DNA from 4 places in the Sphingobium sp. RC1 genome. Region 3 is predicted to be linked to each of the others. Evidence: riboswitches for the same ligand, from Rfam matches in the RefSeq annotation. Region 3 holds a riboswitch; each other region holds the start of a gene.
The links. A riboswitch is a leader RNA that binds a small molecule or an ion and turns the genes downstream of it on or off. The one in region 3 is predicted to bind cobalamin.
Positions count from the first base shown of each region.

Region 1: linked by a shared signal. The riboswitch ahead of AC6JBC_RS14420 (DUF1636 domain-containing protein) and the one ahead of AC6JBC_RS11555 (TonB-dependent receptor plug domain-containing protein) in region 3 are both predicted to bind cobalamin.
Region 2: linked by a shared signal. The riboswitch ahead of AC6JBC_RS18005 (TonB-dependent receptor) and the one ahead of AC6JBC_RS11555 (TonB-dependent receptor plug domain-containing protein) in region 3 are both predicted to bind cobalamin.
Region 4: linked by a shared signal. The riboswitch ahead of AC6JBC_RS14380 (ferredoxin-like domain-containing protein) and the one ahead of AC6JBC_RS11555 (TonB-dependent receptor plug domain-containing protein) in region 3 are both predicted to bind cobalamin.

Region 1 covers NZ_AP027308.1:71,933-79,141, reverse strand. Annotated here, with positions in the region: gene AC6JBC_RS14460 (NAD(P)(+) transhydrogenase (Re/Si-specific) subunit beta) at 1-773, opposite strand, end outside; gene AC6JBC_RS14455 (NAD(P) transhydrogenase subunit alpha part 2) at 777-1,067, opposite strand; gene cobU (bifunctional adenosylcobinamide kinase/adenosylcobinamide-phosphate guanylyltransferase) at 1,345-1,875, opposite strand; gene cbiB (adenosylcobinamide-phosphate synthase CbiB) at 1,872-2,834, opposite strand; gene AC6JBC_RS14440 (threonine-phosphate decarboxylase) at 2,797-3,771, opposite strand; gene AC6JBC_RS14435 (adenosylcobinamide-GDP ribazoletransferase) at 3,771-4,478, opposite strand; gene AC6JBC_RS14430 (histidine phosphatase family protein) at 4,475-5,041, opposite strand; gene cobT (nicotinate-nucleotide--dimethylbenzimidazole phosphoribosyltransferase) at 5,038-6,054, opposite strand; gene AC6JBC_RS14420 (DUF1636 domain-containing protein) at 6,051-6,458, opposite strand; cobalamin riboswitch at 6,619-6,804, opposite strand; gene fdhD (formate dehydrogenase accessory sulfurtransferase FdhD) at 6,850-7,209, opposite strand, start outside.
Region 2 covers NZ_AP027309.1:376,404-383,612, reverse strand. Annotated here, with positions in the region: gene AC6JBC_RS18015 (LysR family transcriptional regulator) at 1-344, shown strand, start outside; gene AC6JBC_RS18010 (hypothetical protein) at 529-708, shown strand; cobalamin riboswitch at 946-1,192, shown strand; gene AC6JBC_RS18005 (TonB-dependent receptor) at 1,433-3,391, shown strand; gene AC6JBC_RS18000 (hypothetical protein) at 3,622-3,864, shown strand; gene AC6JBC_RS17995 (MaoC family dehydratase) at 3,903-4,355, opposite strand; gene AC6JBC_RS17990 (helix-turn-helix domain-containing protein) at 4,672-5,421, shown strand; gene AC6JBC_RS17985 (hypothetical protein) at 5,715-6,092, shown strand; gene AC6JBC_RS17980 (hypothetical protein) at 6,127-7,017, shown strand; gene AC6JBC_RS17975 (VOC family protein) at 7,061-7,209, opposite strand, start outside.
Region 3 covers NZ_AP027306.1:2,316,063-2,323,271, reverse strand. Annotated here, with positions in the region: gene AC6JBC_RS11570 (molybdopterin-dependent oxidoreductase) at 1-1,941, shown strand, start outside; gene cobA (uroporphyrinogen-III C-methyltransferase) at 1,928-2,710, shown strand; gene mobA (molybdenum cofactor guanylyltransferase) at 2,795-3,343, opposite strand; cobalamin riboswitch at 3,371-3,637, shown strand; gene AC6JBC_RS11555 (TonB-dependent receptor plug domain-containing protein) at 3,806-5,677, shown strand; gene AC6JBC_RS11550 (ABC transporter substrate-binding protein) at 5,714-6,526, opposite strand; gene AC6JBC_RS11545 (FecCD family ABC transporter permease) at 6,565-7,209, shown strand, end outside.
Region 4 covers NZ_AP027308.1:59,556-66,764, forward strand. Annotated here, with positions in the region: gene cobJ (precorrin-3B C(17)-methyltransferase) at 1-415, opposite strand, end outside; gene cobI (precorrin-2 C(20)-methyltransferase) at 412-1,134, opposite strand; gene AC6JBC_RS14375 (precorrin-8X methylmutase) at 1,131-1,760, opposite strand; gene AC6JBC_RS14380 (ferredoxin-like domain-containing protein) at 1,760-2,815, opposite strand; cobalamin riboswitch at 3,046-3,274, opposite strand; gene AC6JBC_RS14385 (alpha/beta fold hydrolase) at 3,401-4,264, shown strand; gene bluB (5,6-dimethylbenzimidazole synthase) at 4,381-5,019, opposite strand; gene cobO (cob(I)yrinic acid a,c-diamide adenosyltransferase) at 5,021-5,626, opposite strand; gene cobN (cobaltochelatase subunit CobN) at 5,623-7,209, opposite strand, start outside.

The DNA of each region.
Region 1 (7,209 bases), on a different contig from region 3:
TTCATCGCCTTGCACATCACCAGCGCCAGGATGAAGCCCGATGCGCCATCGAGCGCGCCCGCCACGATCAGCAGCTTGTTGCCGAGCGCAAAGCCCATCGCGCTTGCGGCAAGACCCGCATAGCTGTTCAGGAGCGCAATGACCGTCGGCATGTCCGCGCCGCCGATCGGGATCACCAGCAATATGCCGAACAGCAACGCCAGGCCCGCGAAGGCCGGGAACAGCCAGGTCTGCGTCGGGTCAAGCGCCAGCGTCACGCCGATCGCCACCGTCGCCAGCGCCACCGCGCCATTGACGATGCGCTGGCCGGGGAAGGACACCGGACGGCTGCCCATCAGTTCCTGCAGCTTGGCAAAGGCGACGACCGAGGCCGTGCAGGTCAGGAAACCCAGCAGCATCTCGAACATCAGCGCCCACAGAATGAAGCCGCCCGCATATTCCGCATGGGCATGCTTGTAATATTCCGCCGCGCCGATCAGGCCAACCGCCAGCGCGCCAAAGGCGTGGGAGATGGCGGTTCGCTGCGGGATCGCCGTCATCGGCATCAGCAGCGCCATCGGAATGCCCGCCGCCGCGCCTGCGATCATCGCGATGATGATCAGATTATAGTCCACCACCTCATGCTGGACCAGCGCGCCGATGATCGCGATCACCATCCCGATCTCGCCCGCGCGCACGCCGCGACGGGCGGTCGAGGGATGACTCATCCACATCAGCGACAGGATGAACAAAGCGGACGCGACAATCGCCGCGAAGGGTACGAAGGCGTTCATCTGTTACTTCCCCCGCGGCTTGAACATCTTGAGCATGCGATCGGTAATCATGAAACCGCTCACAAGGTTCACCGTCGCGCAGAACACCGCGATGAAGCCCAGCGTCTTGGCCAGAGGCGTCGCCCCCGCCTCACCCGTGATCGTGATCGCCCCCACAATCACCACCGCCGCGATCGCATTGGTCAGCGACATCAACGGCGAATGCAAAAGCGGCGATACCTTCTTGATCAGCTGAAAACCCAAAAAAGCCGCCAATATGAAGACGAACAGATAATCTGCATTGAAAGCGTTCACTGAATTATCCCCTGTCCAGAAACCGCGATCTGATCACCCTGGCGGTCTTCCAATTTCGCCCAGGTTGGGAACATATTGCCCCTGCCATGATCGCTGGCTCCTATAAAATCCCTCCACGCACTATTAAACATGCCATATTGATCCAATAGATCGCAGGCAAGCCGGTCAGCGGCATTTATCACATAGGCGATTCGCGCAACGAATTTATTCGCTCTCTACGATAAGTAGGGCTGCTGGCATCCGCGATTTTCAAAATGGCTTGCAGCCGCGGCCTTCCTCATCCGCTTTGCTTGAGCATCAGGGGCAGACCGGCGGCGACAAATACCACCCTGTCGCAAGCGGCGGCCACATGCTGATTAAGCAGGCCCGCTTCGTCTCTGAAACGGCGGGCAAGTGCATTTTCCGGGACGATGGAAAGGCCGACTTCATTGGCGACCAGCACGATGGGAACCGTGCAGCCGGTGATGGCGGCGATCAGTTCTTCGCTCCACCGGGCAATGTCTTCGCCAGCCAGCAGCAGGTTGGACAGCCAAAGGGTAAGGCAATCGACAAGGATCGGGCCAGATGGCGTGTGCGCGTGGACATTCCGGATCGCGGCGGGCAGATCAATAGGCGCTTCGACCGTTCGCCAGCGCGCGTTGCGGCGGGCACGATGCGTGGCAATCCTTTCGTGCATTTCATCGTCGTACGCCTCGGCCGTGGCGATGTAGGTCATGATGCCCGGCAGCGCTTCGCACTGCGCTTCGGCATGGCGGCTCTTGCCCGAACGGGCGCCGCCCAGCACGAGCAGCTTCTGGAAAGCGGTCATCGGCCCATCCCTGCGATCAGCGCCGTCGCGAGCCAAAGGAGCGCGCAGGCGCGAACATAGAGCGCCAACGCGGCGCGAGCGGCGGCGGGCGTAGCTTCGTCCGCTTCCCCGCCGATCCATGGCTTGGCATGATATTGGCCTTCATAGGCGACCGGCCCGGCAAGGCGGATGTCCAGCGCGCCCGCCATCGCCGCCTCCGGCCAGCCTGCATTGGGCGATGCGTGACGGCCATGGTCGCGCCAGAGGATCCGCCAGCCGCCCATGCCAGCGACGCAAATGAGGACGCCCGACAGGCGCGCGGGGATGAGATTAAGGAGATCATCGAAGCGTGCGGCGGCCCAGCCGAAAGCCGTAAACGGCTCCTCCCGGTGGCCGATCAGGCTGTCGGCGGTGTTGACCGCCTTATAGGCCCAGATTCCGGGCAAGCCGCCGATGAGCAGCCAGAAGAGCGGCGCAACGACTCCGTCGCAGAAGCTTTCGGCGAGGCTTTCTATTGTGGCACGAGCAACCCCTGCCTCGTCGAGGGTGGCGGTATCGCGTCCGACGATCTGGCTGACGGCGCGGCGGGCGGCGAAGAGATTGCCTGCTTCGAGAGCCTGAACGACGGGCAGGACATGGTCGAACAGACTTCGCTGCGCAAGTGCTGGCCAAGCGGCGAGCGCGAGACCGATCCAGGCCCAGGAGCCGAGGAAGTGGCGAATAAGCTGTTCTGCGGCCCAGCCCGCTGCGATGGCGGTCGCGAGGAGGAGGAGCAGCGTGATGATGCCGCCGAGACGGCGGCGCGGGGTGCCGAAATGGCGCCGGTTCAAACGGCCCTCGCAAGCGGTGATGATCCGGGCGAAGGCTCCGACCGGGTGGCCGATACGGGCGTGCAGCCGGGCTGGCCAGCCTAGCACCGCGTCGATGATCATGGCGGTCAGCTCAACCAAGCGCTTCGTCCAGCCGGGCCATGGCGGCATCATCGTCGGGCAGACCGAAGCGGAGCCAATGAGGGTAATCTTCGAACGGGCGGGTGAGAATGGCGTGGCGCGCGAGGCGGTCGAACAGTCTGACGGCGTTCGGCGTATCGATCAGGCGGAATAGCGGGCAATCGCCGCGCGGGATGAAGCCGTGGCGGATAAGCAGCACGTCAAGGCTGGCAGCGCGGGTAGAAAGGGTCGCGATCGTCTCATCAATCCAGCCGTAATCGCGATAGGCAGCGCGGCCAAAGTCGATCGCAGCGGCGGATAAAGGCCAGTCTCCCATCAGCCTGCGGCAGGCGGCGATGATGGGGGATGGGGCGAGGAGGAAGCCCAATCGCACACCCGCTAGCCCGAAGAATTTGCCGAAGGAACGGAAGATGAGCAGGCGGCGGTGATCCGCGACTTCGGCCGCCATGCTGGCACCGGGCATGCAGTCGGCAAAGGCTTCATCGACGATCAGCCAGCCGCCTCCCCTTTCCTGTTGAGCCAGAAGCTGCTGCATTTGCGCCTGCGTATAGAGGCGGCCATCGGGATTGTTGGGATTGGCGAGGAGGAGCGCGGTGCCCGGTGGTGCGTCTTCCGGTTGCTGCAATGGGCGCGAGTTTGGGAAAGCCTGCGCATGGGTGCGGTAGGACGGCAGGATATGGCAGGCGGGCGTATCGATCAGATGGCCAAGCAGGCGCAGGCCGGTTTCGCTGCCCGGCAGTGCACAGATGTGATCGGGGGACACGCCAAAATGAGCAGCGGCGGCCTGTTCGAGATCGGCAAGCGCTGCGGGATCGGGGAGGGATTGCCAGTCCGGAGTGATCGTGGCGGTGCCGGGCCAGGCGAGCGGATTTATGCCGGTGGAAAGATCGATCCAGGGAAGGCGCGTCTCATAATGCTGACGCGCCGCCGACAGACGACCGCCATGCCAGTGGAAGATGTCACTCATCATGCCAGCACCAGTGCGGCTAGCAGGCCGCTTTCGATGAGTTCGATCCCGGCGCCATGGCCATCTCCCGAAATGCCGCCGATCCGGCTGCGCAGCCACCATCCCCAAAGCGGGACGAGGATAGCGGCGGACAGGAGTGCGGGAATGATGAAGCAGAGGGCTGCGGCCAGCATCGCCCAGCCCAGCAAATGCACCGGGCTGATGCTTGCACGGAAGCGGCTGGATAGGCCCTCATGGAGCGGCGGGAGCCAGAGGGTCCATGCCAGTGGGCCGATCCGGGCGACGAAGGGCACGGCGATGATGGCAATCGGCGCGACATGCTCCGCGCAGAGGTGCAGCAGGACGAGCTTCGCCAGCAGTTGCAGGACGATCGCGACGACGCCGAAACTGCCGATATGCGGGTCGGCAAGGACGGCGGACAGCTTTGCCCGGTCACCATGCGCTGCCCCTGCCCCGTCAGCAATGTCGCCAAGGCCGTCGAGATGCAGCGCTCCGGTGATGGCGACCCAGACGATGAGGCCGAGCAAGGCGGCCATCCAGGGATCGGCAAGCAGGCCGATCGTCATGGCGGCAGCGGCGGCGAGGCCGACGACGATGCCCGTCGCGGGAAACCATCGGATCGCGGCGGCGAAATCCTTTTCCTCCGCGCGCACTTGCGGGAGCGGCAGGCGGGTCATGAGTTGCAGGGCGAGGATGAGGCGGGTCATGTTACAAGCCCGGTGATCTGCGCGCTGGGATTATCCCCCGGCCAGATACGCAGGCTAAGCAAGGCGCCATAGGGAAGGTCGATTGCCCAGGCCTGCTGGTAAGTGAAGCCACACAGGGTAGTCAGCGCGCCACGGATCGCACCGGCATGGGTAAGGACCAGCGAGGGCCGGTCGATTTCGCCAAGTGCCGCCTTTACGCGCAGGCAAATGCCGGACCAGCTTTCCCCTCCGGGCGGAGGATGGTCGTCCGGGGATGACCAAAAACGACCAATTTCCTCGGCAGGGAGAGTTGCGGGATCGGTGCCCTCCCACGCGCCGAAGTGCAGTTCGCGCCAGCCCGCGTCGATGTCGTGCGGCACCTGCCGGGCAGCGGCAATCAAGGCGGCGGGGGTGCGGGCGCGTGTCAGGTCGGAGCTGATCAATCGGTCGAACGCAAGCGAGCGGGATCGTTCAACGCAAAGCTGCATCGCGGCCGGGTCGGGCGGCATGTCCATGTGACCGAGCAGGAGGCCGGGCGTCTGTGGCGCTGCGTGGCGCATCAGGTGGAGCGTGAGCGGGCTCATAGCGCGTTAGCCACCGCCGCTTCGGCGAAGGTTGCCATCTGGTCATGCGCGGCGAGGGCGGAGCGGATGAGTTGCGCCGCGACCGCCGCGCCGCTGCCTTCGCCGAGGCGCATGTCGAGATGAAGCAAGGGGTTCAGGCTGAGCTTTTCGAGCAGCCGGGCATGGCCTGCTTCGGCGGAGCAGTGGGCGGCGAGGCAGTGGGCCGTGATGGCCGGATTGTCGCGCGCGAGAGGGGCGATGGCCGCGCCGCAGATAAATCCGTCGAGCAGCACCGGCACGCGCATCAGGCGCGCGGCGAGGATGGCGCCTGCCATCGCTGCAATCTCTCGCCCGCCAAGGCGACGGAGCGTTTCGAAAGCGTCGGCGCAATGGGGGGCGTGCAGGGCGTGCGCGATCTGGACGGCGTGCGTCTTGCCGACGAGGGCGGCTGCGTCGATGCCGGTGCCCCTCCCCGTCCAATCCTGCGCCTCGCCGCCAAAGGATTGAAGGCACAACGCGGCGGCGGGGGTGGTATTGGCGATGCCCATCTCTCCGGTGAAGAGCAGCTCGCAATCTTGCACGACGGTGGCGGCGCCCGCGTTCAGGACGTCGAGGCACTCCGCCTCCGTCATGGCGGGGGCTTCGCATATGTCGGCGGTGGGTTTATCGAGGGCGAGCGGGACAATAACCAGTTCAGCTCCGCAGGCGCCTGCAAGCGCGTTGATCGCCGCGCCGCCTGTCTGGAAGTTCGCGACCATCTGCGCCGTGACGGACGCCGGAAAGGCGCTGACGCCGCGCGCGGCGACACCATGGTTGCCCGCGAAAATGGCGGCGCGGATGCGGTCGGCGCATGGACGTTCGCGACCCTGCCAGCCTGCCATGAAGAGGGCGATCTCCTCCAGTCGGCCGAGCGATCCGACGGGTTTCGTCAAGGAGGCCTGCCGCGCCGCTGCCGTTTCGATCGCCGCCGCATCAGGCTGAGGAAGGCTGGCGAGCGCGGCCTGAAAATCAGCGCGATCCTGAAAGTGGATCATGTGCAGACGAAGCCTTCAGGCGGCGTGCGGACGATGAAATGGCCCTTCACCCCCTGCGGCCAATCGGCGTAGCGCACGACGCCTTCTTCGCTGGCGGCGTGGCGCAGGGCGTAGTCGAGGATCGCGCGGGCGGCATCTGCATCCGGGGTGAAGTCGCCCAGAACATAGCCGACCTTGCCGGGACCACGCACATGGACGGTGCAATGACGCTGGCAGGCGAAGAGGCAGGGCATATCCTGCACGGCAACCGCATCATAAGCAGGCTCGGCAGCCTGAAGATCGCGCATGGCCTCAACCAACAGCGCGCCGCCGCGCCGTCCTGCCCCATCTTCCCGCTGGTCAGCGGACAGGCGGCAGGTCGAGCAGACCACCACCGAAGCTCTGTTTTCCACCGCGCACAGCATCAGCGGCGCGCTTCCATAACCATATGAACATGAAAGACCGTCATCATGGTCCTCCCCGCAAAATCGAACCGCAAACGGCCCTGCCCGGCCGTATGGCGAGCAAGGCGGTGGCTGTCGTCCGGCGAGGGAACCCCGTTCGTCCGGCACACCCTGTCCGGTCGAAGAACGACTGCGTCAGGCAGGTCTCCTGGCTCACGGGTCGCTGCGTACCGGCCGCCTTCTCGGGGAAAGTCCCAATGGCTAAGTGGCCGGTTCGCTCACCGCTTACAGTTGCAGGGGCAGCGCGGGTGTTGCACCCGACTTCCCTTTTGATCCCCTAAGGGGAACCTGTCGCGGGGGTGCTGATAAAGCGGGCGCGCTGCGCTCGCAAGCGGTAGATGAAGGGGGATTGTCAGCCGGGCATGGAACCGGCCGCCAGCACCGCATCGGGCCGCGCCAGCACCACGATCGGCAGGCCAGCGCTGGCGGCGCGTTCGGCCGCGAGGCGCGTCGGGGCGGAGATGGTGACGAGCAGCGGGCAGTCGGCGAGCACAGCTTTTTCCACCAGTTCATAGGAACAGCGCGAAGAGAGCAGGGCAAATCCGCCGTCCCACGACAGGTCCTGCCGCCGCATGGCGCCGATCAGCTTGTCAAAGGCGTTATGGCGGCCCGCGTCCTCATAAGCGAGGCGGATGGTGCCGTCGGGACCGGCCAGCGCAGCGGCGTGGACGGCGCCGGTTCGCCTGTTCAGCGGTTGATGCGCAGACAGATC
Region 2 (7,209 bases), on a different contig from region 3:
GCCACCGCCTGCTCGCGGCCGATGGACAATTGCCCTGGCGGCTGGTGAATGGTCGCGCGCGCAAGCTGATCGATGGCCAAAGCCATGTCCGCACCAACAGCAGCGAAATCGTGCGCGAACTTGCCCTTACCGGCGTCGGGATCGTCTTGCGCTCGCTCTGGGACGTGGGCGACCTGATCGCAAAAGGCAACCTCGTCCGCGTCCTCGATAGCTGGGAAGGCCCCGTTGACCTCGCCGTTCACGCCGTCCACCCCCGCGCCGCAGGCCGTCCCGCCGCCGTAGACGCCTTCATCGGCTTCTTGCGTGAAACCTTCCGCGATGCATCGTGGAACCGGGGCGGCTGATAGCAAGAAGCACCTTAGCGCCACCCGCTCAACTGCCTGAAAAGCGCAGAAATCCTCTGCCGCAATGATTTGCAAGCCTGCTGTCAAAAAACAGAAGCTTTCCGGAGTTAACCTGCGTAATGGCAGCGGGAAACAGGCCGATGTTATCGTTCGAGCCATAAGAGATTGAGAGAGGATAAGGGCCATGCGCCCCAATGACGCGTCACATTTTTCCGCCTGCGCCGCCCAGGAAGCGCGGCAAGCCAGGGAAGCCCGCCTGCGCGGCGCCGACCAGGCAACCATCGCCCTCCACAACGAACGCGCCGTCCGCTACCAGGCCATGGCGCTGCGCCTCCAACGAGAGCGCGGCGCGACCCTGAACTGATCTTGGCGCGACAAACGGGCGCACGTCATCCCCTCTCCCCTTCAGGGGAGAGGGTGCCGAGCGAAGCGACGGCGGGAGAGGGGACTGCAAGCAACCGAGGCCGCTCCCCTCTCCCCAGCCCTCTCCCCTGAAGGGGAGAGGGAGTGATGTTGCCCCACTCCACCCACTCCACCCGCCCATCACCCCCCTTGCCCACCCCCCCCACCTCCGCTATCGCCCACTCACCCGGGCAACCCCTGGGGAAATGATCGCGCCGGTGCCTCGAAAGAGGCTTAAAAGGGAACATGGTAAAGGAGGCATCCGCCTCCCCAAGCCAAGGCTGTCCCTGCAACTGTAAGCGGCGAGCGCGATGCACATCGCCCCACCTCACAGGCAGGTTGGGGCAAGTCACTGGGCCGGACGCTAAATCCTGCGAGGCCTGGGAAGGCCGTGCATCAAGCGATGACCCGCGAGCCAGGATACCTGCCAGCGTCTGGTCGCTCTTGCCTTGGTCCAGGGGATGGCCGCGGCACGGTAGTTTCCGTCTGAGCGACGAACGAGCGGCAAGAGGCCGCTTCGGTGACGCTGGCGGCCGCCTTGGGGGCGTCCGGCCGTCTGCGTGCGCCGGTCGTCGCCTGACGACAGGTCTCTTGCCGGATGTCGCCAGACGCCCGGAGTGCATGAAGTGAAACTGCCCAATCCTTTCCACCGCGCCGCCTGCGCGCTGACCGCCACGCTCCTACCCCTGCCAGCCTTCGCAGCCGAAACGGCCGATGCGGGCGAAGACGCCAGCACCATCATCGTCTTTGGCCGGGGCGAGGACAAGATCGGCACCGCCCATGCGGCGAGCGAAGGCAGCGTCGGCGGCGCGGACCTTCTCGTCCGCCCGCTGCTGCGCGTTGCAGAACTGCTCGAAGCCGTTCCGGGGCTGGTCGCCGCCCAGCATTCGGGCAGCGGCAAGGCCAATCAATATTTTCTGCGCGGCTTCAATCTCGACCATGGGTCGGACTTCACCACCTATATTGACGGGGTGCAGATGAACTTCCGCACCCATGGCCATGGTCAGGGCTATCTCGACCTCAACGGCCTCATCCCCGAAATCATCGCACGGGAGGATTTTCGCAAAGGTCCCTATCGCGCCGATGGCGGCGACTTCGCGCTTGCGGGCGCCGCCTATATGACCACGATCGACGGCTATGACCGCCCATGGGTCGCGGCGGAGGGCGGCTCCTTCGGCTGGCGCAGGCTGGCGTCGGGCGGCACGGTAAAGGCGGGCGCGGGTAATCTCACCCTCGTCGCCCAGGCAAAGATGTATGACGGGCCGTGGCAGGAACCTGAACATCTGCGTCACTATGCGGGTTTCGCCAAATATACGCTCCCCGCCGGGGCGGGGAAGATCGACGCCACGCTCCACGCCTATCGCGCCACATGGCGCCCGACCGAGCAGATCCCCGAAAGGATCGTCGGCACGCCGCTCTGCCCCGATGTCTTCTGTTCGCCCGATCCGTCCGCGCGCGGTGAAACCACCCGCATTATCGGTAATCTCGCCACCGTTCAGGCGACATGGCGCGCCAATCTTTATGCCCAGTTCTACGACTGGACGATGTTCTCCAACCCCACCTACACCGACCCCGACGGCACCAGCGCGCAGATCGAGCAGTTCGACCGCCGCTGGGTCCTCGGCTTCACAGGCGAAAAGCGTTGGGATATCGACCCGGCGCTGCAACTGAAACTGGGCACGGAAAACCGCTATGACGCGATCGGCAATGTCGGCGTCAACCGCACCGCGAACCGCGCCCTCCTCTCCTCGCTCGGCCGCTATCGCGTCAAGCAAGGTTCAGCCGCCCTCTATGGCGAAGCGACCGTCACGCCGCTCCCCGGCCTACGTATCACTGGAGGCGTGCGCGGCGACTATTATCATTATGACGTCCGCGCACGCGACACAGTTGCGGCGGCGCTTGGCGAAGGCAGCGGTTCGGACACGCTCGTCTCGCCCAAGGCGTCGGCCGCCTGGGCGATCACGCCGCGCGTCGAACTTTATGCCAATTGGGGCCGGGGCTTCCATTCCAACGATGCGCGCGGCGCGGTCAATGTCGATACGCCTGTTCCCATGCTCGTGCGCGGCACCGGCAAGGAATTGGGCGGCCGCCTGCAACTGCCCGGCTTAACCTTCACCGCGACCTATTGGTGGCTGAATGTCGGCAGCGAACTGCGTTTCGTCGGCGACTCCAACGCGGTCGAACCGAGCGGAGCCAGCCGCCGCCATGGCTATGAGCTTGTCGCCTTCTGGCGGCCGCTCCCCTGGCTCGCTTTCGACGGCAACTACACTGCCAGCCACAGCCGCTACACCAATGGCGACCATATCCCCAACGCCTTCAAAAATGCCGCGTCCGCTGGCGCAGCCATCGTGCTTGACCCATGGGAAGCCAGCATCCGCGTCCGTCATCTTGGCCCTTCGCCACTGATTGAGGACAATAGCCTGCGGGATTCCGGTAGCACGGTCGTCAACGCCCGCGCCGCCTGGAAGGGAAAACGGGTGCAAGTCTATGCCGAACTGCTCAACATCCTTGGCAGCCGGGACAAGGACATCGCTTATTATTACGAATCCTATCTTCCCGCCGCCGATGCGGAGCCTGTCGAAGGGAGGCTAAGCCGCGTGGTCGAACCGCGAACGGTGAGGGGCGGCATGAAGTTCAGCTTCTGATGCCGGGGAAGGCCGCATCCAGAAAGAGCCTGCGGCCTTCCCAATCAATGGCTTACATAATGAACGGCAATGTTCATAAAGTAAAAGTCGGCATGGCAACAGTCAAACCACAATGTAATACATGTTAAATACCCATGGAAATTTTGAGACGTAGTTGACGTCTTTTCTCCTCTATGCAACTTTCCCCTCGGCAATCTGGACAGAGAATCAGTTGCCTGGAGAGGATGCCAATGAAGCACGCACCATTAAGGGGCGCCGTTTTTCACGCGATATTGCGTGATTGCCTGGAAGCACAGCGCGCCCCCAAGGAAACAGAAATACAACTGATCGCCTGCAAAATATGGCAGGACAGTTTCGCGGCGATCACGAACAAGAACTGGCACGACCTCGTACCCGGTGGCGAGGAGTATGAATACACCATCAACGCCGCGCGCATGGCCTTCGGTCTCCACGCGACCAACACCGCAGCCTAAATGGATAGCCCAATCCGCTTACTCCGACGATTGCCGGATCAAAGCTGGAATTGGGTTATCCATTCGCAAATGAGGGCGGGCTTGCTCTCACCTTCTATCTCTACCGTCGCCTCGGTGGTCAGCTGAATCTGCCCCGGCCGCTTTTCGACGATCTCCAGCGGCTTGAACCTTCCGCGCACACGTTTGCCGGATCGAACGGGCGCCAGGAAACGCAGCTTGTTGCTGCCATAATTAATCTCCGTAGCGCCGTCGGGAACGATGTCGCCTCGCGCATCGGCGCACAGGTGCGGCAAGAGTGAAAGCGTCAGGAAACCATGAGCGATCGTCCCGCCGAAGGGTGACTGCTTCGCGCGCTCCGGATCGACATGGATATATTGATGATCCTTGGTCGCTTCGGCGAACTGGTCGATCATATCCTGACTGACCAGGAACCAGTCCGACACGTCTTCCTCGTCCGCTCGCGCCTGAAGATAATCGAGAAACTGGCCCATTCCATTCACCCCCCACGCTGCTCCTAGAGCGAAACTATGCACAAGCATGCGCGAATGCGATAGGAAAATGCTCCAGTGGGGCGAGGGTCAGTTGGACCTTGTCAGCGGCGTCGAGTTACTTACCCTTCCTAAAAGAATAAGCTGGAGAGGCCATGACTGGAGAAGACAAGAAGCTTCGGCTGCACGAAAGCCGTGCAGCCGAAGAGTCGAGGGATGGATATCGATCGCGGAACCATCCACGATCGAACATCGCGGGATATGATCTAGCGCCGTGGCCGACCCACATCATCCTTGCAGCATGGGAAGGGATCATCTGATGAGCCCCTCTGATCCGTCCAACGACCCTTTCGGAATGGAACATGAACTGCTGCTGGCGGCGCTCCGGCGGCGACTGCGAGCAGCGGGCCTGACCCAGGCCGACGTCGCGAATAAGCTTGGCGTGGGCACCGCTACCGTCAAACGATGGCTGCATGGACGCGGGCTGGGCCTGCGCACCTTGTCGCAACTGTGCGCGCTCGCCGACACCACGCTCACCGAAATCGCCGAAGAGGCCGCCGTGCGCGATCGGTCATCGGACAAGCTGACGCTGGCGCAGGAAAAGGCGCTGACCACAAGCCCCGAATTATCGACCATATTCTTCATCATCGTCACGGGTTGGCCTGTGTCCGAAGCCGAGGAAGGCTTTGGCATACCGCCCGAACATATCGCGCAACATGTCGAACGACTGGAAAGGCTGGCGCTGATCGATCGCCTGCCGGGAGGGCGTCTGCGCGCGCGGCTGGACCCGGCCCATGTGTGGCAACGCGAACCCATGCGCAGGCATTTCGAACAGCATATGAAGCATCTGTTTTTCAATTTGAACTATGGCGACCCCGATACGATCTTCGGCGTGGAAACGGTCAAGCTGTCGCCCGTGGGCGTCGCGCGCGTCGCGGAAAGGATCGAGCGTTTCAGGTCCGAACTGCGGGAAATCGCGCAGGCGGATCGCCGCACCTCGGCCCTGCCGGGGGAATGGCACGCTGTTCTTGCAGTAGCATGTCCGGTGGCGCCGCTGAAACCTCGCTGATTGTGGATGATACTTGACGAAGGGATCATTTCAAGACACGCTGCATGCAAACAAGATGGCTCGGCCGAAGAGCTGATCGGTGGCCGAAGCTGTCAGGAGAGGATGCAGAAAGGGCTCGCGGCCATGCGTCGCAGATCAGGCTGCATCATGAACAATATAATGGCGGAACACCGCCAAACGTCCGTTTTCGGATGCGCACACGCGTGTTCGGTCCCGGATGGTGGACCGAGCTTCTAAACGAAGCACGGCCTATACCGAGGGATGGCATCGCCCGACGAAAGGAAGGGATTGCCATGCGTTCATCTATTGCCTTTGCGTTAGCGGGCCTATCATCGCTCGAAACGACAGCGGCTCTGGCGCAGACTGCCGACCCGGCCCCACAGGCTGTGGCCCAAGGGCAGTTGGCCGACATCATGGTGACAGCACAACGGCGCGAGGGAAGCCTGCAGAAGGTGCCCGTCGCCGTGACCGCCATCGGGCGGAGCAACGCGGGCAGCTGCGCGTCACCACGTGCAATCGTGATCTGGCGGCCAACCAACCGGATGACCGCTTATGGCAAGGTATCCACCAGCAACGTCACGAGAGGGATATTGAGCGGCATTCCCTACAAAGCAGATACGTTGACCGCAGCTACGAACGCGGGCGGACCTACGGTGTCGAACTTGGGGTGAGTTTCTAAAAGACAGAATGAAGAGGAGAGAGATGATGGAAAACGAGATCGCAGCGCGCGTAAGCAGCGCGGATTTTGCATATTATAACGGCTCGGGGCCGGGCTTCACGACCGAAAGCTCCGTCTTGATCAGTTCTTCGCCCTATCTCAACCACCCGCAACTGCGCGCGCTGATCGCTCAGGAGATGCTGCGGCGGAACGGGGCTGAACTGCCTAACACGGCCTATATTCCCGACGTCGTGAAGATATTGATGGAACTGGAAAACTGGCCCCGCATCTTCCAGCTGTTCGAAGAAGAAAAGGCACGGCTTCCTGAATTCAAGACCTGGCTGGACGGCAAAAAGGTCTCGCTGTTCAAAAATGAGGAACTGGCAGGAGCGGAGCCCGGCACGCTACGTGCCGTGATCTACGATTTCGTGGTCAACAGCGGCTATAATATGGACCATTTCTTCCAGGGGATGGAGATAGAGACCGATTTCGACTTCTACATGAAGGAGCGGACTCATACCCATGACATCGAACATATGATCACGGGTTTTGAAACCAATCATGCGGGTGAAATAGCGCTGCTGGCAGCGAACATGCGAGCGCTTTATAAATATTTCACGCCCGAACTCGCATCCTTCTTCAACCGCGTCAGCTCCTATCTGCGCGCCAAGACGATGATGAAGAGCGGGCTATTCTATCCTGAGTCGGTGAAGATAGAGCTGGACGCTGAAGACATTGGCGCGGCACAGGGCCGTAACTGGAAGCATCCCCTCTTCCTAATCCCCTATCGCGACTATCTCGACTGGCAGGTGACAGATATTCGCGAGGAATTCGGCATCACTAATCCGCCAAAGCCGGGTGAATGGGCATGGACCACCGCAATCAGCGAAGACCCGAGGCCAAGCCATCAGGGCATGACCTCCATGGCCGCGGAGTAAGATCAGGATTGGCACTGCCCCTCTGATGAGGGGCAGCCGCCTACTACATTGCCGCGAAGTCGATCACCGTTACAGGATCGCTGCCGTCCCAGTCGCGAGCCGCCGCGATCCCCGCTTCGCACATGCCGCGCATGTCAGGGCCGCAGATAAATTCGAATAATTGCCCTGGCTCGCCGGGGACGCGCAAATAGG
Region 3 (7,209 bases):
TGGTGTGATCAGGCAGGGGTCACCGACCATGCGTTCATCGCCGACCATCTCAATGCGCCCGAAGGTTTCTGGGAGCATATTCGCACCGGCCACGATCTCTGGACCACCGCCAAGACCTGCGACATCGCCCCGGCCTTGCTGGAGCAGTTCTTCAAGCTGTTCGCCGCCACGCCGCGCACCGTCACCCTGTTCAGCCAGGGCATCAACCAGTCGATCCGCGGCACCGATCAGGTCAACGCGATCATCAACGTCCACCTCGCCACCGGCCGGATCGGCAAGCCCGGCGCTGCGCCCTTCTCCATCACCGGCCAGCCCAACGCCATGGGCGGCCGCGAAGTCGGGGGCCTTGCCTCGACGCTGGCGGCCCATATGGACTTCGCGCCTGAAAATGTGGAGCGGGTCGGCCGTTTCTGGGCCGCGCCCACCATGGCGACCAAGCCGGGCCTCAAAGCCGTGGACCTGTTCCGCGCCATCAACGAAGGCCGGATCAAGGCGCTCTGGGTGATGGCCACCAACCCCGCCGTCTCACTGCCCGACGCCAACCGCGTCCGCGAAGCGCTGGAGGCCGTGCCCTTCCTCGTCGTGTCGGACATCATCGCCGACACCGACACCAGCGTCCATGCCGACGTCCGCCTGCCCGCCGCCGGCTGGGGAGAGAAGGACGGCACCGTCACCAATTCCGACCGCACCATCAGCCGCCAACGCCCCTTCCTGGCGCTGCCCGGCGAGGCCAAGCCCGACTGGTGGATCGTCAAGGAAGTCGGCCGTCGCATGGGCTGGCGCAACGCCTTCGCCTATGACCGGCCCGCCGACATCTGGCGCGAACATGCCCGCCTGACCGCTTATCAGAATGATGGCGCACGGCTCCTCAACCTCCGCGCGCAGGCGACCATCGGCAACGACGCCTATGAGGCGATGGAGCCCTTCCGCTGGGGCGGCGACAAACCCTTCGCGGACGGCCGCTTCTCCACCCCCGATGCCAAGGCGCGGCTGGTGCTGACCAAGCAGATGGACCTTCAGGAGCCGCTCAAACAGTGGCCGATGACGCTCAACACCGGCCGCTATCGCGACCAATGGCACACGATGACGCGCACCGGTCTGTCGCCCAAGCTCGCCCGCCACCGCGAGGAGCCGCTGGTGGATATCCACCCGCAGGACGCCGGGGAGCTGGATATCTGCGACGGCGATCTGGCGCGCGTCCAGACCGCGCAGGGCAATAGCATCTTCCGCGTGAGCCTGAACGAAGGCCAGCGCGTCGGCGAAATCTTCACCCCGATCCACTGGACCGATCAAATCTCGACCGGTGGCCGTACCGGCATGCTGCCCCGTCCGCTCGTCGATCCCCATTCGGGCCAGCCGGGCTTCAAATCGACGCCCGCCAGCATCGAAAAGGTCGCGACCGAGTGGAAGGGCTTCCTCATCCTGCGCGGTGAATTGCCCGCCAAGGTTCCCTGCCTGTGGGCGACAAAGGTCACCGTGCCGGGCGGCGCGCTCTACGAAGTCGCGGGCAATGGCGATCCCGCCCGCCTCGAAGCCTGCCTGCCCAAGGGTGATCGTGTCGAAGCCATCGACATGTCGCGCGGCACCCGCCGCGTTGCGATCATCAAGGATGGCAGGTTGGCAGGCGTCCTCTTCGTCACCCGCACCGGCCTGCTCCCCTCGCGCGACTGGCTCATCGGCCAGCTTGAAGCCGAAGAGGTGGGCGCTTCCGTCCTCGCCGCGCGCGGCCCCGGCAGCCAGCCCGACAAAGGCCCGACCATCTGCGTCTGCTTCGACATCGGCCTCAACCAGATCGTCGCCGCAATTCGCGACCAGAGCCTGGTCGATGTTCCCGCCATCGGCAAAGCGATCGGCGCGGGCACCAATTGCGGGTCCTGCCGCCCCGCGCTCGCCAACATCCTCGCTCAAATCCCGCAGGAGACGCTCCATGCAGCCGAATGAGTTGATCACCCGCGGTGAAGTCTGGCTGGTCGGCGCAGGTCCCGGCGACCCGGACCTCCTTACCCGCAAGGCCGAAAAGCTTATGGCGGCGGCCGACATCGTCTTTTATGACGCACTGGTCGGACCCGGCGTCCTCGACCTCATCCCACAGGGCATCGAGCGCGTCAGCGTCGGCAAGCGCTCCGGGCGCCACAGCAAGGATCAGGAAAGCATCAACGACCTGCTCCTCGCCGCTGCCAAGGCGGGCAAGCGCGTCGTGCGCCTGAAAGGGGGCGATCCGTCAGTCTTCGGCCGCTCGGCCGAGGAGATGGAGCATCTCGCCGCTGACGGCATCCGCACCCACATCTGCCCCGGCATCACCACCGCCAGCGCGGCGGCGGCAAGCGGCAACGCCTCGCTCACCCTGCGCGGCAAGGCGCGGGGCCTGACGATGGTGACCGCGCATCTGAAAGCCGGTGAGCCGCTCAAGCTCGACTGGGAAACGCTCGCCCGCCCCGGCGGCACGCTCGGCATCTATATGGGCCGCGCCGCGGCTGGCGAGATCAGCCGCCAGCTGATCGCCGCCGGACGCGATCCCGAAACGCCGGTGATGGTGGCCGTCAATGTATCGCTGCCCACCGAACGCCTGATCCGGGGGAAGCTGTCAGCGCTTGCCTTTCTGGTGGCCACGATCAGTGACGAAGACCCGACCCTGCTTCTGATTGGTGAAGCGGTGGCGGGCACGTCCATGCCAGTAGAGGCCGCAGCCAGCGTCGCTCTTCAGCTTTGAAGACCGGCTCTCCGCGACCTTTGCCCTGAGCTTGCCGGATGCCCCCAAACTTAGTTGGAAGGAAGGGCGGGGGCTTCGGCAAGCTCAGCTTGAGCCGGGGGGAACGGAGGTAAAAGCCTCCAGATCATCCGGCCGGTTGAAATTGGGCAGGACGATATCCGCCCGCTCCACGATCCGCGCGCCAATTCGCTCCAGCCAGCCGAATATCGACCGGCTATTCTCTTCCGCCAGATGCGCGTCCAGTTCACCCGCAAGCCCGGCAGGCCAGAACCCCGCCAGTTGCTGCCCCTTCAACACCGCAGCGCCTTTTCCCGCCAGCGCCTCCACCAGCACCGCAGGATAGACAGGCATGTCGCACCCCGTCGTCAGCACCGCGTCATAGCCCTCGCTCTGCGCATGATGCAGTGCCGCGTTCAGCCCGCCCAGCGGTCCCATGTCCGGCGCGGGCCGGTCGGATAGGCTGGTCAGCCCCTCGACCACCCGTCCACAGACCACCACCGCCTCGACATGGGGCGCGATCGCCGCGACCGCATGTTCGATCAGCGTGCGCCCGTCCGGCATCAGCGCCAGCGCCTTGTCGCTCCCGAACCGGCTGGATCGTCCCCCGGCCAGCACCGCGCCCAGCAATCGCATCGATCCACTCCTTGGCAGAACCCTCACTTTCCCCTATGGCGCGCGGCGTGAGCGGGCAACCGCTGACACAAAGATCGCGCCGGAAAGGGAATGCGGTGCGGGTGGCCTCAAGCCATCCCATTCCGCAGCTGCCCCTGCAACTGTAAGCGGCGAGCGCGATGCACAGGGGAACCTGCGACCTTCAAAAAGGGGAAGGCGAGGGGGACCGGCCACTGGACGCATGCGTCCGGGAAGGCCCGTGCATCGCCGCGACGACCCGCGAGCCAGGAGACCTGCCGGCGCTTGGTCGCTCTTGCCTTGGGTCCAGGGATCGGCCCGGGCACGGTTTTCCGTCTGAGCGACGAAGCGGCGCAGGGCCGCATCAGTGCGCGGGGCGGGACTGGCGTCTCTCTTTCTCGCGCACTGGCCGCTTATGCGGACGCCCTGGGCTCATGTCGCATGACGCTCAGGGAAGACAAGAATATGATCAGGACCGGAATTTCACTGCTGGCGCTCCTCGCCGCCACCCCCGCGCTTGCGGAGGAATCCAGCGATATCGTCGTCACCGCGCTAGGCATCGAACAGCCGACCGATGAAGTCGGCCAAGCCATCACCGTCATCGATGCAAAGACGATCGAAACCCGCCAGAACGTCAGCATCGCGGACCTGCTGATCACCACGCCCGGCATCCGTTTCAACCGGGCTGACGCAGTAGGCGGCGTGACCGGCATTTCGATCCGGGGCGCGGAAACGACGCAGACGCTGGTGCTGCTCGACGGGGTCAAGATTAACGATCCGAGCATCATTGGCGATGCCTATGACTTCGGCAATCTGCTGACCGGCAACATCCGCCGCATCGAAGTGCTGCGCGGCTCCAACTCCGTGGTCTATGGTAGTCAGGCGATCGGCGGCGTCGTCAACATTATGTCAGCCGAACCGGGTGAAGGCTTTGGCGGCACCGCCTCGGTGGATTATGGCTATGCGGACACCCTGAATGCGAAAGCAGATGTGTCGGGCAGCGCGGGCATTGCTTCGGGCAGCGCTGGCGTCGCCTATTTCCGCACCGACGGCATCTCCGCGGCCAAGGGCGGCACGGAAAAGGACGGCTATGAGAATATCGCCACCCACGCCAAGCTGAAACTGGCGTTCACGGACAATCTCAGCCTCGACCTGCGCGGCTATTATATCCATGCGAACCTCGACACCGACATCTTCTTCGGCGCGCCGATGGAGTCCACGGACAGCAGCAAGCTCGATCAATATGTCGGCTATGCAGGGCTCAACCTTGCGTCGTTCGATGGCAAGCTGACGCAACGGGCCGCCGTCACCTGGTTCCGCAACGACCGCGACTATTTCTTCGCGCCCAGCTCCGCCGCGCCGGACTACGGCTATTCGGGCACCAATCTGCGCTTCGAATATGAAGGCGTGTATCAGCCGGTCGATCAGGCCAAGCTGGTTTTCGGCTATGAGCATGAACGGCCGGACTATGATTCCTTCTATTATGACTTCTTCACAGGCGACAAGGTCGTCAGCGCGGCCAAGGTCAATATCGACAGCGTCTACGCCCTGGCGGTGGTGAAGCCGTTTTCGGGGCTGTCGCTGACCGGCGGCGTGCGCCATGACGATCATAGCCAGTTTGGCGGCGCGACGACGCTGGGCGCCAATGCGAACTACACGCCCAATGAAGGCCGCACCAACATTCGTGCCAGCTATGGCGAAGGCTTCCGAGCGCCCTCGCTTTATCAGATCTATGACGGCACCTATGGCAATCTCAGCCTGAAGCCTGAACGGTCGAAAAGCTATGATGTAGGCTTCGACCAGAATCTGGATGGTGGCCGGGCGATGATCTCTGTCACCGCGTTCCGCCGCGATACCCGCGACCAGATCTATTTCGATGGCTTCGCCTTGCCGTTCGGCCGCTACGTCAATCTTACGCGCACGCGTGCGAGGGGTGTGGAAGCCGCCGTCACGCTGAAGCCTGTCGATGCGCTTACCGTCACTGCCGCCTACAGCTATATCGACGCGATCGATCGCTCCGAAGGCGGCCTCAACGAAGGCAAGCGTCTTCCCCGTCGCGCCAAGGATGCGGTCAGCGTCTCGGCTGACTATGACTGGGCATTCGGCCTATCGACCGGCGCGACGCTCACCATGGTCGGCGACAGCTTTAACGATTTCGCCAACACCCAGCGTCTGGATGGCTATGCCCGGCTCGACATTCGCGCTTCGCTGCCCATCAATGAACATCTCGAAATCTACGGCCGCATCGACAATCTGACCGATGAGGAATACGCGACGGTTTATGGTTACAACACCTACGGCCGGTCGGCCTATGCCGGCGCACGTGTCCGCTTCTGATGACGGGAAAGAGGGGCGGGCGTGACGCTTCGCCCCTCAACGCCTGCCCGCAGCGTTCGCTTGCGCGATGATGCTGCGCGCGGCCTGCACATAAGCGGGGCCGCCGCACACCGTCCAGGCTTGCGGCACGTGAATGCGGGGGATGGATCGCAGCACCGGGTGGTGCAGCATCTCCGTCCCCTGATCGACGACCTTTTTGCTGTCTTCTTCCACGATCAGATAGTCGGGCCGGGCGGCGATCATTTCCTCCAGCGGCACCTGCGCCAGCGCCGGTTTGCCCAGCTTCGCCGCCAGATTGGTGAGGCCGGCGCGCCGCATCAATTCATCCACCAGCGTTCCCGTGCCGGTCATATAGCCGCGCCGCTGATAATAGGCCGCCACCTCGCTGCGCCGCGAACGGGGCAGGGCGGCAAGGTCGCGCTCCATTCCCGCGATCAGCGCTTCTCCACGCGCAGGATGGCCGACCGCCAGCGCCACCTGCCGGATCTGCTCCCGGATCACGGCAAAGCTGTCTGCGCTCGCCAGCCCCAGCTTGCGCCATCGCCCATCCGGCGCGCCGACAACACCGCCAGCGCCATCGGGAAAGCCGATCACCAAATCGGGACGCAGCGCCAATACCTCTTCGGCCGGGCGTTTCAGCACCGGGAAACGTCGCGCCTTGGCGACCGCTGCCGACAGTTCCGGGTCATGCCCATAGGGACTCAAGGCCGCGATCTGCCCCGGATCGGCGAGCGCCAGCACATATTGATCGGCGCAGGTATTGAGCGACACGATCCGCCGCGGCGGGGCAGGGGCTGCGCCCGTCAGGCCAAGCAGGCAAAGCGCCGCGATTGCTATTTTTCCCCGCATGAAATGGGCCTTAGCAAGCAACGGCAAGGACGCAAACCATGAGCGCCCGCCGCCACCCGCTGCTCCTGCCGGTCCTGCTGGCGCTCACCCTTCTCGCCGCGCTCGGCTCCCTCACCCTCGGCGCCGTCCCGCTCGCCCCGGCCCGCATCATCGCCGTCCTCAGCGGCGGCGGTGATGAGGTCGCCCGCGCGATCCTCATCGACCTTCGCCTGCCCCGCATGCTGCTCGGCCTCATCGTCGGAGCCATGCTCGGCCTCTCGGGGGGCGCGCTTCAGGGCTATCTCCGCAATCCGCTCGCCGAACCCTCGGTGCTCGGCGCATCCAACGCCGCCGCGCTGGGAGCCGTCTGCGCGCTCTATTTCGGCCTGGCACAGCTTCACCCGCTGATCCTCCCCGTCCTCGCCATCACCACCAGCCTCATCGCCATTGCCGCGCTCTTCCTGCTGGCAGGCCCCTCGGAAAGCCCGCTCACCCTCATCCTCGCGGGCATCGCCGTCGCAACGCTGGCGGGGGCGGGGATCAGCCTGTCGCTCAACCTGTCGCCCAATCCTTTCGCCGCGATGGAGATTATGAGCTGGCTGATGGGTAGCCTTGAAAACCGCAGCTACGCTCATGTCTGGATCGCGCTGCCCTGCGTCATTATCGGGTCGGCACTGCTGATTGCCGATGCGCGCAGCCTGGAT
Region 4 (7,209 bases), on a different contig from region 3:
CGGACAGGTTGATCGCACAGAAATCATGCCCCAGCGGAGCGCCCGCCCGTGCGGCTGCGGCCAGCATGGCGGTGATGCCGGGCAGGATGCGGATGTCGATCCCCAGCCACGCCTTCGGCCCGGCTTCCAGCGCCTCGAACAAGGCCGACGCCATGGCGAACACGCCCGGATCACCGGAGGACGCCACCACCACGCGCCGCCCGGCCGCCGCCAGTTCCAGCGCATGGGCCGCCCGCTCCAGTTCCACCCGATTGTCCGACGCATGGCGTAGAAGTCCGGGCCGATCCTCCACCCGCGCGACATAGGGGGCATAGCCGATCAGATCGGTCGCCTCCGCCAAGGCCTGTGTCACTTCGGGCGTCACCAGCCCTTCGGCTCCCGGCCCGAGCCCGGCTACCGCCACCCATCCGCTCATGGTCGCCGTCCCTGCCCATGGACCAGCAGGATGGAAAAATAGCCGGTGATCGCCTCTGCCTCGCGCAGCGGCGTGATCTTCTGGTCCGCCATCGTGGCATATTCGACCAGCCAGGCGCAGTCCTGCTTCCCCGCCGCCTCCACCGCCCGGCGCAGCTTCGCCAGATTGCGGCCGATCTTCATGACGACCAGCGCATTGGTGTCATGGATACGGCGCGCCAGCTCTTCTTCGGGCAGCGTCGCCATCAGCACCGTCAGCACATCATCGCCCCAACTGATCGGCGTCCCGCTCGCCGTCCAGGCCCCCGACATGCCGGTGATGCCGGGCACGATTCGCACGGGCGCAAGTGATGACAGGCGGCTGTGCAGATGCATGAAGCTGCCGTAGAAAAAGGGGTCGCCCTCGCAGAGGACAACCACATCCTCACCCGCCGCCGCCAGCCCGTGCAGATGCGCGGTGCAATCCGCATAAAAGGCGGAAAGCCGCTCATTATATCGCGGGTTCGTGACCGGAATCTCGGTCGTCACCGGATATTCCATCGCATATTCGACCGCGTCGGGACGCAACAGTCCTTCGACGATTTTCCGGGCATGACCTGCGCGGCCCGGCTTGCGGAAATAGGCGATATGGCGCGCCTCTCGGATCAGCCGGTCGGCCCGCACGCTCATCAGGTCCTGCGCGCCGGGGCCTAGGCCCACGCCGTGAATGGTCCCGATCATTCGGCCGCACTCGCGAGCGCATTGACGGCCGCGACGGTGATCGCGCTGCCGCCCAGCCGCCCTTCGACGATGCAGCAAGGGACCGGCTGCGCGTCCCACAAGGCTGCCTTGGACTCCGCCGCGCCGACAAAGCCGACCGGGCAACCGATGATGGCCGCGGGGCGCGGACAGGCGAGGTCTTCCAGCATGTTGAGCAGGTGGAACAGCGCCGTCGGGGCGTTGCCGATCGCGACCACTGCTCCCGCGAGATGCGGCCGCCACAGCTCCAGCGCGGCGGCCGAGCGGGTATTCGCCATGGCGCTGGCGAGGTCTGGGACCTGGGGATCGGTCAAAGTGCAGAGGACCGGATTGGCGGCAGGGAGGCGCGCGCGCGTGATCCCTTCCGACACCATGCGCGCGTCACATAGAATGGGCGCCCCTGCCTCCAGCGCAGTGATTACGGCCGTGGCGAAGCGCGGCGAAAAGCGGATATGCGGCGCCAGGCCAACCATGCCCGTCGCGTGGATCATGCGCACGGCGACCCGTTCTTCCTCCGCCGAAAAGCGGCCGAGCGCCGCCTCCGCCCGGATCATGCGGAAGGACTGGCGATAGATTTCCGCCCCGTTGGTTTCGTAAATATGCGGCATCATTTGGCTCCGAAGAGGGCGATTATCTGATCGGGCGACAGGCCCGATTGCAGCGGCGGCGCGCCCGCCCGCGCATTATGGGCAAGGTCGAAGTGGCCATCCCGACCGGTGAGGACCACCGCCGCCTGCGAAGGCCGGGCGCACCCCTTTGCGCAACCCGAGACATGAAGTCCGCGAACATGCGGCGCCAGCCGGGCGGCCAGATCGCGCGTGGCGACGCTCGATTGCGGGCAGGCGGGCGCGCCGGGACAGGCATCCGCCGAAAGGCGCGGATCGGCCGGATCGTCGGAGGGCGCGCTGCTTCCCTCCAGCACCAGCCCGCGCCAGGGGGTAAGCCGCACAGCCTCCGCGCCACTCTTCATCGCGGCGAGGAGCGCAGCAGCCTCGATCCGGCCAAAGGGCGCCGCATGGAATGGCCCAGGCGCTGCAGCCAGCGCAGCAGCGCGAGACCGGGCCGGGGCAGGGGCCTCGGCCGCCGCATCGGGAAGCTCCCCTGAATGCCGCGCCATCCGCCCGGCCTGAACGCCGCCGCTGTCCACGAACCATCGGGCAAGGCACAGTAGCCCCTCGGCCGCTTCCTGCACGCTCACGACTACGCCATGGGTCCGCCCGTCGGCGCGCAGGACCAGTGCGCCGCCTGTCCCTCTTTCGACCCGAAAGTCAGCCGGAACATCGCTCAGCACCGGAGCAGGCCCCGCGTCGATGGCGAACCCGACCTTTGCGGGCAGGTCCGGCAACTCGCCGAGCCGCGCGATCAGGGCGTTCGCTATGAACGCGCTGTCGTCGCCGGGTAGCCAGTCGGGGTTGATCAGGACGGGGATCTGCCTGTCGCCCTCTGCGTAGGCATGGGCCAGGTTCAGCGCGACCAGCCGCTCCATCAAAGCGCTATGGTCTGCTTCCCGTACGCCTCTGATTTGCAGTGCGGCGCGATTGGTGATGTCGATATGCCCGTTGCCGAGCGCCAGAGAGGCCTCGCACAAACCGGCCGCTTGCGCGCGGGTCATCCGGCCCAGCGCCGGGCGCACCCGGACCAGCAGCCCGTCGCCAGCCATCATCGGCCGCCATGCCGTCGGACACCAGCCGCGCACGCCAAGGTGCGCGCATGGATCAGCGTCGGCACGTTGCGCCTGCTCCTGCATTGCTCCTGCACTCCCCGCATCAGCGCCACGACACACGGACGGCACGCACAGGCAGGCGGACAGGCCGCACGCCTGCACGGCCGCAGCCGCACGAATTCGTCGCTCAAACGGAGAACCGAGCCGTGACCATCCCCTGGGTCATGGCAAGAGCGACCTTTGCTCCGGCAGGTCTCCTGGCTTGCGGGTCATAGCGTTGGCATGGGGCCTTCCCGGATCGCTCCAGTGGCTGACCGTCCCTGTTTTAAGGGTCCGGCCGGTCCATGCCTTGCTCGCCGCTCACAGTTGCAGGGACAGCCACGGATTAGGGAGGGGAAACCTCCCGCACCGCGTTCCCATTTAAGTCCCTTGCGGGACACCGGCGCGATCGATGGACCGGGCAAGCCCGATCCGCTGCGCTTCATAAGGGCGATGCGCGCGAAAGGGAAGTGGGCAGCGACGGCTTGCTTGCGCCCGCTTTGCCCCAAGGCTAGTCCCGTCCTTGAATAACAACATGGAGAGCAGATGATGAGCGATCTCAGCTTCGAAGCGACCAGCCGTTTTCTCGAAACCGCCAATGGCCGCCTCCATTATCATGAGGCTGGATCAGGCCCCGCGCTGCTGCTGCTTCACGGGTCCGGCCCCGGCGTCAAGGGCTGGGCGAATTTTCGGGGCAATCTGCCGCTCTTTTCCCAGCATTTCCGCACGATCATCCTCGACGCACCCGGCTATGGCAAAAGCGATCCCGTGGATGGCGATCCTGTGGCGGTTTTCCGCGACGCTGCCGTCGCGTTGATGGACGGCCTCGGCATCGATCGCGCGCATATCCTCGGCAACAGCTATGGCGGGATTGCCGGTGGCCATCTCGCGGCATCTCATCCCCAGCGGGTGCTGCGCTATATCACCATCGGCGGGATCGGGTTCAACATCACCTCCACCTTTCCCAATGAAGGGCTGACCCGGCTTGTTGATTTCATCGAGGACCCGACGCGCGAGAACATCATCGCCTGGCTGGAATCGATGGTTTACGACAAATCGATCATTACCGACGAACTGATCGACATGCGCTACAAGGCCGCGCTCGAACCGGTGACGATGGAGAGCAGCCGCAAGATGTACACGCGCGCGGTTCTGGGCTTCATCGCGCAGTCAATGAGCGGGCCGGGCGTGTCGCAGCGGATCGATTATCTGGGCAGGATTCAGGCGCCCACGCTGATCACCTGGGGCCGCGATGACAAGGTCAGCCCGCTCGACGGCGCGCTGTTGCCGATGCGAGTGATCCCGAACGCGGAACTGCATGTGTTCCCCAAATGCGGCCATTGGGCGATGATCGAGTGCAAGGATCGGTTTGAGACGTTGGTGCTGGGGTTCTTGTTGGGTGAGGGGTAGGGAGAATCGTCCACCCCGTTCGCCCTGAGCTTGTCGAAGGGCTTTTCTTTTTTGAAGAGAAGTGAGGGGCTTCGACAGGCTCAGGCCGAACGGCGAATAGGAGGGAGCGGGTTGCGCTAACGCCGCACCACCACTGAATGCCAATTCGTCCGCTGCTCCCATCCGCGCCGTTCCAGTTCCGGCGCATCCTCTTCGCTCTCCGGCCGTCCGAGGCAAAGCAGGCCCAGGCACTCCCAACTGGCGGGAACATCCAGCATCGCGTTCACGCGTTCCGCTTCCATGATCGACACCCAACCCATGCCGATCCCCCGCGTCCGCGCCGCCAGCCACAGCGTATGCACCGCCATGACGCAGCTATAGCGGCGCGCCTCGGGCATGGTGACAGCGCCCAGATGATGGCCCGTCTCCGTCCCATCGTCGCAATAGACCGCGAACAACACCGGCGCCTCGCGGAGGCCGTGCAGCTTCAGACTACGGTAGAGCTTGTCCTGATCGCCCTCATACTCCCGGCCCGCCTCCTTCACCTGCGCATCGACATGAAGCGCCAGCCTCTCTCGCAGCCCCTCCGTCTCGATCCGCACAAATCTCCAGGGCTGCGACAATCCGACCGATGGCGCGCGATGCGCCATGCTCAACAGCCACTCGACGTCACTCTCGTCGATCGGGTCTGTCCTGAAATGGCGAATGTCCCGCCGCGCCCGCACCAGCGCCTCGAACTGCGCGCTGTCGATCGGGGTTATGGCGGGTCCACTCATGTCAAAATTCTATCCCTGCCTGTGCCTTCACGCCGCTGCGGAAGGGATGCTTGACCAGCGTCATTTCTGTGACGAGATCGGCCGCCTCGATCAGCGCCTCGGGCGCATTGCGGCCGGTGATAAGAACATGCTTCATCTCGTCCCTGTCCGTCACGGCTTCCACCACCTCATCCACGGGCAGATAGTCATAGCGCAGGACGATATTAAGCTCATCTGCCAGCACCATATCATAGGCCGGATCGGCGATCATCCGCTTAACCTCGTCCCACGCTTCGCGGGCGAGCGCGATGTCGCGGGTCTTGTCCTGCGTGTTCCAGGTAAAGCCTTCGCCCATGGGCTTGAACGTGACATTGTCTGGAAACGCATCGAACACGACTTTTTCTCCGGTGGTCATCGCGCCCTTCACGAACTGGACCACGCCGACCTTCTTGCCATGGCCGATCGCGCGCACGACCATGCCCAGCGCCGCAGTCGTCTTGCCCTTGCCCTTGCCGGTATGGACGATCAGCAGGCCCTTTTCCTGCGTCTTGGTTGCCATGATCTTGTCATGGGCGGCCTGCTTCTTCTTCATCTTTTCGGCATGCTGTTCGGGGGTGCGTTCTATCATGGGCGGTCTTCCTTGAGGCTGGAGAGGAGCATGGCGGCGCTGTTGGACCGTGGCCGCCACAGCCCCCGGTCCAGCGCTTCGTGGAGGCGGGCGGCGGTTTCGCGCAGCGCGGCGGGATTGGCTTCCGCCATGAACCCGCGCACCGCCTCATCTTCGATGAAGGCGGCGTGGACGGCGTCGAAATGATGGTCCTTCACCCCATGGGTCGTGGCGGCAAAGGCAAAGAGATAATCGACCGAGGCCGCCATTTCGAACGCGCCCTTGTAGCCGTGCCGCATCATGCCCGCGATCCATTTGGGATTGGTGACGCGCGCCCGCACCACCCGGCCGATCTCGTCCTCCAACGTGCGGACGATGGGCCGCTCGGGACGGCTATGGTCATTATGATAGCTTAGCGGCTTGCGGCCTGACAGATGCTCGACGGCGGCCGCGATGCCGCCCTCGAACTGGTAATAATCGTCGCTGTCCAGCAGGTCATGCTCGCGATTATCCTGATTCTGGATCAGGGCGTCGGCATCGCTCAGGCGCTGGCTGAAGAGGTCGCGCTCCGCATCACCCTCGACCCCGCCACCATAGGCATAGCCGCCCCAATCGAGATAGATGTTCGCAAGGTCCGATCGATCATGCCACAACCGCTCGTCGATCATCGCCTGCAAACCCGCACCATAAGCGCCGGGCTTCGATCCGAAGATGCGAGCTCCGGCGCGGCGCGTGGCCGCCTTTTCGGACGTCCCCTCCGCAATCAGCGCAGCCGCCTCCGCCCGGTGCCGCGCCGCAGCGGGATTGTCTTCATCAGGTTCATCCAGCGCCATCACGGCCCGGGCGGCGCTGTCGATTAGGTCGATCTGTTCAGGAAAGGCGTCACGGAAAAATCCCGACACGCGCAGGGTCACGTCCACGCGCGGCCGGTTCAGCTCAGCGATCTTCATCACCTCAAATCCGACAACCCGCCCGGATGCCCAGTCCCACCGGGGCCGCACGCCCATCAAGGCCAACGCCTGCGCGATATCGTCGCCGCCTGTGCGCATGTTCGCCGTGCCCCATGCGGAAAGGGCCATGGCGCGAGGATAATCGCCTTCGCGCTGGAGATAGTCCTGCACGATGAGGCCGGCCGACCGCTGGCCCAGATTCCAGGCGGCCACGGTCGGCACCGCGCGTGTATCGACCGAATAGAAATTCCGCCCGGTCGGCAGTACATCGGGACGCCCGCGTGTGGGCGCGCCGGAAGGGCCGGGCAGCACGAACTTGCCATCGAGTGCGCGGAGCAGCCCCGCCTTTTCCGCCTCGCCGCAAGCATCCACGCGAGGAGCAAGCTGTTTCCTCACAGCCTCCAGAACCGCCGCGCTACGCGGCCCCGGCGCAGCCGCTCCATGATCCAGCAGCCATATCGCATAGAGTTCCAGCCGCTCAACCGTATCCCCCACGCTGCGCCACGCATCGTCCGCCAGGCTGCCAAGCATCTCCGGGCGCGGCCCATCCCACGGGGCGCCCATGCCGCAATCCAACGGATCGAAGCCCAACTCCAGATCATCCGCCAGAGCCCGCAGCAGCGATTGCTGATCCTCGTCCAGACCCCTGGGGCA